Regions from separate parts of the Brevibacterium atlanticum genome, predicted to be linked through region 2. Evidence: predicted binding sites of a transcription regulator. Region 2 holds the regulator's gene; each other region holds the start of a gene.
The links. Region 2 encodes LexA, which represses DNA repair genes until DNA is damaged. Its sites were predicted from a motif close to TCGAACANNTGTTCGA; they were not measured.
Positions count from the first base shown of each region.

Region 1: GUY23_RS02055 (HNH endonuclease signature motif containing protein) is a predicted target of LexA. The motif match lies at 1,253-1,268, and genes of this name have one in related genera.
Region 3: GUY23_RS17085 (tyramine oxidase subunit B) is a predicted target of LexA. The motif match lies at 1,146-1,161, and genes of this name have one in related genera.

Region 1 covers NZ_CP050152.1:462,299-464,566, reverse strand. The annotation lists gene GUY23_RS02060 (LysR family transcriptional regulator) at 109-1,026, opposite strand; gene GUY23_RS02055 (HNH endonuclease signature motif containing protein) at 1,357-2,268, shown strand, end outside.
Region 2 covers NZ_CP050152.1:2,674,638-2,676,905, reverse strand. The annotation lists gene GUY23_RS11930 (ATP-dependent DNA helicase) at 1-502, shown strand, start outside; gene lexA (transcriptional repressor LexA) at 599-1,354, opposite strand; gene GUY23_RS11920 (LysM peptidoglycan-binding domain-containing protein) at 1,589-1,927, shown strand; gene GUY23_RS11915 (histidinol-phosphate transaminase) at 2,024-2,268, shown strand, end outside.
Region 3 covers NZ_CP050152.1:3,843,702-3,845,969, reverse strand. The annotation lists gene GUY23_RS17095 (acetate--CoA ligase) at 1-54, opposite strand, end outside; gene GUY23_RS17090 (LysR family transcriptional regulator) at 97-1,038, opposite strand; gene GUY23_RS17085 (tyramine oxidase subunit B) at 1,221-2,268, shown strand, end outside.

The sequences.
Region 1 (2,268 bases), 1.9 Mb from region 2:
TGATGAGATGGGTGTATTGCGCACATCCACCGGTGTGGATCGGTCCTCACCCGCAGGGACGGATCACGGCGCTCCCAGCGCGGGGGCCGGCGCACCCGCAGCAGCGGGTCACCCCTCGGGACCGAGGATCTCCCGAGTCAGCTCACAGAACGCCTGCGCCCGTCGACTCAACCGCAGCTCGGTCGGCCAGACGAGAGCGAGATCGATGCTGGGGAAATCATCGAGCAGCGGCACATCGACGGTCTTGGAACCGATATACGTCCCTGACGACACGCTCTGACTGAGCATGGAGTACCCGAGTCCCATCGCGACAAACGAACGCACGGTCTCGTATCCGGAGAACCGATGTCGCACCTTCGGAGTGACACCGGCGATGCGGAAGAGTTCGTCGTAGTACTGCCGACTGAAGGGCAGATCGAGTTGGATGTAGTCCTCTTCGGCGAGTTCCTCCAATCGGATCGGGCGCGGACCTTCCCCACCTCCACCGAGGCGGTGGCTGAGCGAGACGAGCGCGTGTGGTCGCACGACATCGATGAGGTAGGTGTCGAACCGGTCGGTCAGACCCAAGGTGTAGGTCAGCGCGATATCGCAGTGTCCCGCGACGAGCGCCTGCTGGAGTTCATGGAGATCCGCTTCGAGGTAGTTGACCCGAACGTCCGGGTAGCGCTTTTCGAATTCGTCGTGGATGAGCGGCAGGCGGGTGGGCGCGATCGGCGAGAAGACTCCGACCGTGAGGTCACCGCTGAGATGACGGGAGAGGCCCAAGGCAGTCTCGCCGAGGTTGTCGGAGGCTTCGAGGAAAGGCGTGACCTCTGAGAGGAATCGCTTCCCGGCGGGCGAGAGCACCACCGACCGGTTGCGCTGCCGAATGAAGAGGTCGAGCCCCAACGTGCGTTCGAGCTGCGCCATCGCTGTCGAGATCGCGGACTGGGTGACGTTGAGGTGCTTGGCCGCCTCGGTCATATGCTCGCGCCGCGCGACCTCCTGGAAGTAGCGCAGCTGCACGAGGGTGAAATCGAGTCCCATGGTCCCCTATCTTCCCATCGCACTGTTGATTCGCACTTTCCCATCGTCCGGTGGACTCCGGTGCCACTTCTCATCTGCGGCCCGCTCCACACCGCCGAGACCCGGCGCTCATGTCACTACCGCCGTCTATCGTGAATCTTCACGGACTCGATCATCCGATCATCACGACAGTCATGAGCGCAGATTCTCTACCCTACGGACGCTGCGAATCATAGATGTTAGTACATCGGATTTATATTCGATGTTTTTTCGAATCTGCTATTGCTTCTGCTTTCGATAAGCACTAGAATTTGAGAAAGAGACCTTCAATGGAGAACGGAGCTCGAGCCAGTGACCTACACTCCCGATCGCAAGCGACGTAAGTCGAATCGGCGTGCTCGGCGCACCGATTCCGGCTCGCGCAGCGATGCGGGCAATAGGCCGAAGATCGGGCCGAGCGACACCACGCCGGACCTCCCCTCTCTGAGAGAGCAGCTCAGAGCCGCCGGCCTCGATCTCACCGGACACCCCTTCGCCGAGGTGTTCGATGCCCTGGATCCGGTCCCCACCGAACCACTGGAGTCAGCCGCCGCAGACGCCGGCAATACTGCGGACGAAGACGCGGGTTCTCCCCCGTGGTCAGAAGAAACAGAGAACGGCACCATCACCCCGGGACCCCCTACGGACCCCGGCGACAATGAACCCGCATGGGAAGACGACGAGCCCGCGCGGAAAGAAGCGTCCGACGATGCTGCAGCCGCTCAGCGGACGTCGCGCCACCCGCTCCTGCCCGACACCACATGGAGCGACCTCGCCGACTGCGCACCCGAGATCACCGACGCCATCACTTCGCTGACCGGTCTTGACGAGAAGCTGCGCACGTTCGACCGCCCCATGGGACCGAACGAGGCACTGCACGTCATCGACGGCGCTGAAGCGCTCCGTCGACTCAGCGATTCCCTGTCCACCCTGGCTCTGTCGGTCTACGAACGAGTCGGCACGCCGACGGACAGCGGAGCGAAGACGCCCAAAGACCTCATCCAGAGCCGTCTCAACCTGACCGGACGCGAAGCCAACCGACGCGCCAGGCTCGCCGAGAGCCTCGGCGGCCGAGTGACCCTCGACGGGCAGCGCCTCGAACCCGAACACCCCTTGGTGGCCGAGCAGTTCCACTTGGGGACGCTGTCGGCCGAGCACATCACCGCCCTCGAGGAGTGCCTCAAAGCGCTTCCCGCATGGGTCGATCAGGCGACGAAGGACAAG
Region 2 (2,268 bases):
ACGGGCCGCGGCGAACGCTGCCGCCGAGCACCTGCGCACGAAGTTCGACTTCCCGATCCTGCTCCAGGGCGATGACGGACTGCCCGCACTCGTCTCCCAGTTCACCAGCGATGATCAGACCTGCCTGTTCGGCACGATGTCGCTGTGGCAGGGCGTCGACGTACCGGGCCGGACGAACCGACTCGTCATCATCGACCGACTGCCGTTCCCCCGGCCCGACGACCCGCTCATGCAGGCCCGGGCACGCGATGCCGATCAGCATGGGGTCAACGGCTTCATGGCCGTGTCCGCGACCCACGCCGCCCTGCGACTGGCCCAAGGTGCCGGCCGACTCATCCGCTCGACGAAGGACAGGGGAGTCGTCGCCGTGCTCGACTCCAGGTTGCGCTCGGCACGCTATGCCGGGTTCCTCGTCAACTCGATGCCGCCGATGTGGCCGACGACGAACGCTCAGCTCGTGCGCACGAGCCTGAGCCGCCTCGCCGAGGCTGAGTCAGAATAGTCCGCCGACGCAGAGCCGGAATAGAACGAACGCCCGCGACCGGGTGGTCGCGGGCGTTCGATTCAGCGGCGGGAGTGGCTCTCGCCGGAGGGCGGGTCAGAGGCGGCGGATGACCGCGACGACCAGGCCCATGATCTGGGCGTAGGTGCCGTCGATGGGTTCGTAGTTCTCGTTCTGCGGCATCAGCCACTGCTGACCGGCCTTGCGCTTGAGCGTCTTCACCGTCGCCTCGCCGTCGAGGAGGGCAGCGACGATCTGACCGTTGTCCGCGGTGTGCTGCTTGCGCACGACCACCCAGTCGTCGTGGCAGATGGCAGCTTCGATCATCGAATCGCCGACGACCTTGAGCAGGAACATCTCGCCGGAGCCGACGACCTGGGTCGGCAGGGAGAAGACATCGTCGACCTCCTGCTCGGCGAGGATCGGACCGCCGGCGGCGATGCGACCGACGACCGGCACCTGCACGGTGTTGTTCGACAGCTCCTCGAACTTCGCGCGCTCCGCCTCTTCCTCTTCGAAGGGGTTGACCACCTCGATGGCACGCGGGCGCTTCGGATCGCGACGGACGTAGCCGAGGCGTTCGAGCTGGGAGAGCTGATGGGCGACGCTCGAGAGCGAGGCGAGTCCGGCAGCCTCGCCGATCTCACGCATGCTCGGCGGGTAGCCGTTGGTGACGACAGCGCGTTCGATGGTCTCGAGCACGAGACGCTGCCTGGGGGAGAGGCGGAAGTCGCCCTCACCGGTCGAACCCTCCGGGATCTGCACCACTTCGTCATCGCTGCGGGCGGCAGCGATCTCGCTGGCGACATCCTCGTTGCGAGGCCTGCCTCTGCCTCGTTTGTTCTGAACCATTGCTCGTTCCCCTTCGTTCTATTCCCTGCCGCTGAACACCGTGTTCTCCGCTGCGGAGAATCTCGTGTCAGTGCCGACTGAGATGGTTCTGACAGATCAATCAACAACGCTGGTTCCCTCTCATTGTCGCATAGATGTTCGAGTCGGACTGGACATTTGTTCGATTGGCATGTTGAATAGAACAGACGTTCTACCGATTGCTGGTGGAATCGTACGAATGAAAGAGGTAATGCGATGTCTGCACAGAACACAGGACTGCGCCTGACCACTCGTGGACGTCAGGCGGTGCGCCTGCTCAGAACTCTGCTCATTGCTCTCGTCGTCATCGGCGGAGCACTCTTCCTGGCAACTCAGTCGTTCTCGGCCGCCGCTGTGGCCGAGACGGAATCCGAGAGCGTCGGCATCGCCGCCGATTCGGTCGTCGTCGGCGACGGCGAATCGCTGTGGACCGTGGCCTCGAATCTCGGCATCGACCGCGATACCCGTGATGTCGTCTCCGACATCATCGAGATCAACCACCTCTCGACCCCGACCGTCCATCCCGGACAGACCCTCGACGTTCCCGTCGACTGAGGCACTACCCGGCCTCAGCCCGGCGGACGCCGGTGCCGGCGTCTCGCGGCCCGACCCGCCGCGAGGTCGAACGGTGTCTCTCGGTAGACTGTTCGCGTGGGAAACATCGAATCTCTGCCAGTGCGTTCGGACCTCGTCGGACTCAAGCCGTACGGCGCGCCGCACCTCGACGTGCCGGTTCAGCTCAACGTCAACGAGAACGCCTATCCGCTGCCCGAAGTCGTCGTCGACAGCATGCGTTCCGCAGTCGAGGATCACTACGCCGGACTCAACCGGTATCCCGACCGCGAATTCACCGCTCTGCGCGAACACCTGGTGACCTACCTCGACGGCGTCAACAG
Region 3 (2,268 bases), 1.2 Mb from region 2:
GCGTGCGACGACGTCGTCGTAGCTGGGGGCGGTGGTGTCCGGTTGCGTATCCATGATCCCATTGTGACGCACAGCACAACTGCGCGCCGAGGTGGGTTAGGCGATCGCGGCCGACCGGAGCCCGATGTTCGAGGCTTCGAGCAGGCAGTCGACGAACCCCTCGACGAGGGCGGGCGGCTGTGTGTTCGGCCCCGTGACGGCCAACAGGCGAGTGACGGGGGAGCCGGCGAGCGGCACCGCGACGATGGACGGAGGCAGCAGATGCCGAATCGATTCGGGGAGGATGCTCGTGCCGACACCGGCCGCCACGAATCCCAGAGCGGTCTCCTGGTGGATGACCTGCTCGACCACGGTCACCGCGGCGCTGTGCTCGCCCAGGGCCATCGACACGCGATCGACGAACCCGGGCATGAGCTCCCGGGAATAGGCGATCATCGGCACGCGGCTGATCTGACGGGCCGTCACCTCCGCCTGCTGCGCCAATCGGTGTCCCTTGGGCAGACAGGCGACCAACCGCTCGTCGTAGACGGGCACGGACGACAGTCGACCACGACCATCGGCCGTCCGAGCCTCGGAAGCCACGGTGGAGACGTCATCGCGGACGATCCCCACGTCGAGCTGACCGGCGGACAGCCGATCGAGCTGCTCACCGGAGGCCAAGGGCACGAGGTCGAGGGTGACCTGAGGGTGGCTCTGCCGGAACATCGTGACGACCTCGGGAAGGAACGTATATCCGGCCGAGCTGACGAAGCCGACGGTGAGCCGACCAGCCCTGCCTTCAGAGAAGTCGCGCAGCTCCTCCACTGCATGATCGAGGTCGCCGAGCAGGCGCGAGGCGCTGTCGAAAAACCGGGAACCCGCCGCAGTGAGAGAGACGCTGCGAGTGCTGCGGTCGAAGAGCTTCACCCCGAGCTCGCGTTCGAGCTTGCCCACGTGGAGGCTCAGCGGCGGCTGCGACATATGCAGCCTCTCCGCGGCGCGACCGAAGTGCAGCTCGTCCGCGACGGCGACGAAGTACCGCAGCTGTCGAAGTTCCATGGGCCTACGATAGCCAGTCGCTGTGGTGCGGAGATTTCTCCGTTGTTTCCGCAATATTTCGGGCGTTCTGCCTGGTCAGATTGAGAGCGATTCGCTCACAGTCGGCCCTGAAAATGTATTGGACGCCGGTCTGCTGCCCGGGGTTGTCTGGAAAAGGTCCGACCCCACCGCAAGGAGCAGCCATGAGCGCAGTCACCATGATCCCCACCGCCGACACCGTCCCGACGACCGCACCGACCGGCACCACGATCGACATGCTCTACCTCGACGAACCGCAGATGATCGCCGCCGGCGTCAAGGACATGGAATCCTGCATGGAGGTGATGGAGGAGGTCCTCGTCCTCGTCGCCGAGGGCGACTACCGGATGGCCGGGAACTCCGCGAACTCGCACGGCGCCCAGATCTCCTTCCCCGCCACCAGCCCGTTCCCCACCATGCCGGTCGACGCCTCCGACCGGCGCTTCATGGCCATGGCCGCCTACCTCGGCGGACGCTTCGACACCGCCGGAGTGAAATGGTACGGATCGAACGTCGACAACCGTGACAAGGGGCTGCCGCGCTCCATCCACCTCATCGTGCTCAACGACAAGGAGACCGGTGCCCCCTTCGCGATCATGTCGGGCAACCTCGAAAGCGCGTACCGCACCGCAGCCGTCCCCGGAGCCGCTGCGAAGAAGCTGGCCCCCGTCGATGCCGCGCGATTGGGCATCATCGGTCCCGGAGCGATGAACAAGTCGGCCCTGCACGCGATGACCCTCGCCCGCCCGAGCCTCACCGACATCGTCATCCACGGTCGCCGTCGCAGCACCTCGGAGTCCTTCGCCGACTACGTCCGCGCTCACTACCCGCAGTTCACGACGATCGAGATCAGCGACACCGTCGAGGGTGCGGTGAGCGACTGCGACATCGTCTCCGAAGCCGTCACCGGACTCGTCGGATCGGAGAACTACCCCTACATCGACGGCGACTGGATCAAACCGGGAGCCTTCCTCAGCCTCCCTGCGAACCTGCGGATGGACAAGGACTACACGCTCTCGGGCCGGGCCCGACTGCTCGTCGACGCGAAGAAGATCTACGAGGCCTGGGCCGAGGAATATCCCGCGCCCTCCCACGAAACCGCCTTCGGAATGATCGGACTCTACTGGCAGGACCTCATCGACGACGGCGCACTCGACGAGAGCCGCGTCGTCAACATCGGCGACGTCTTCTCCGGCAAGGCGCCGGGACGCG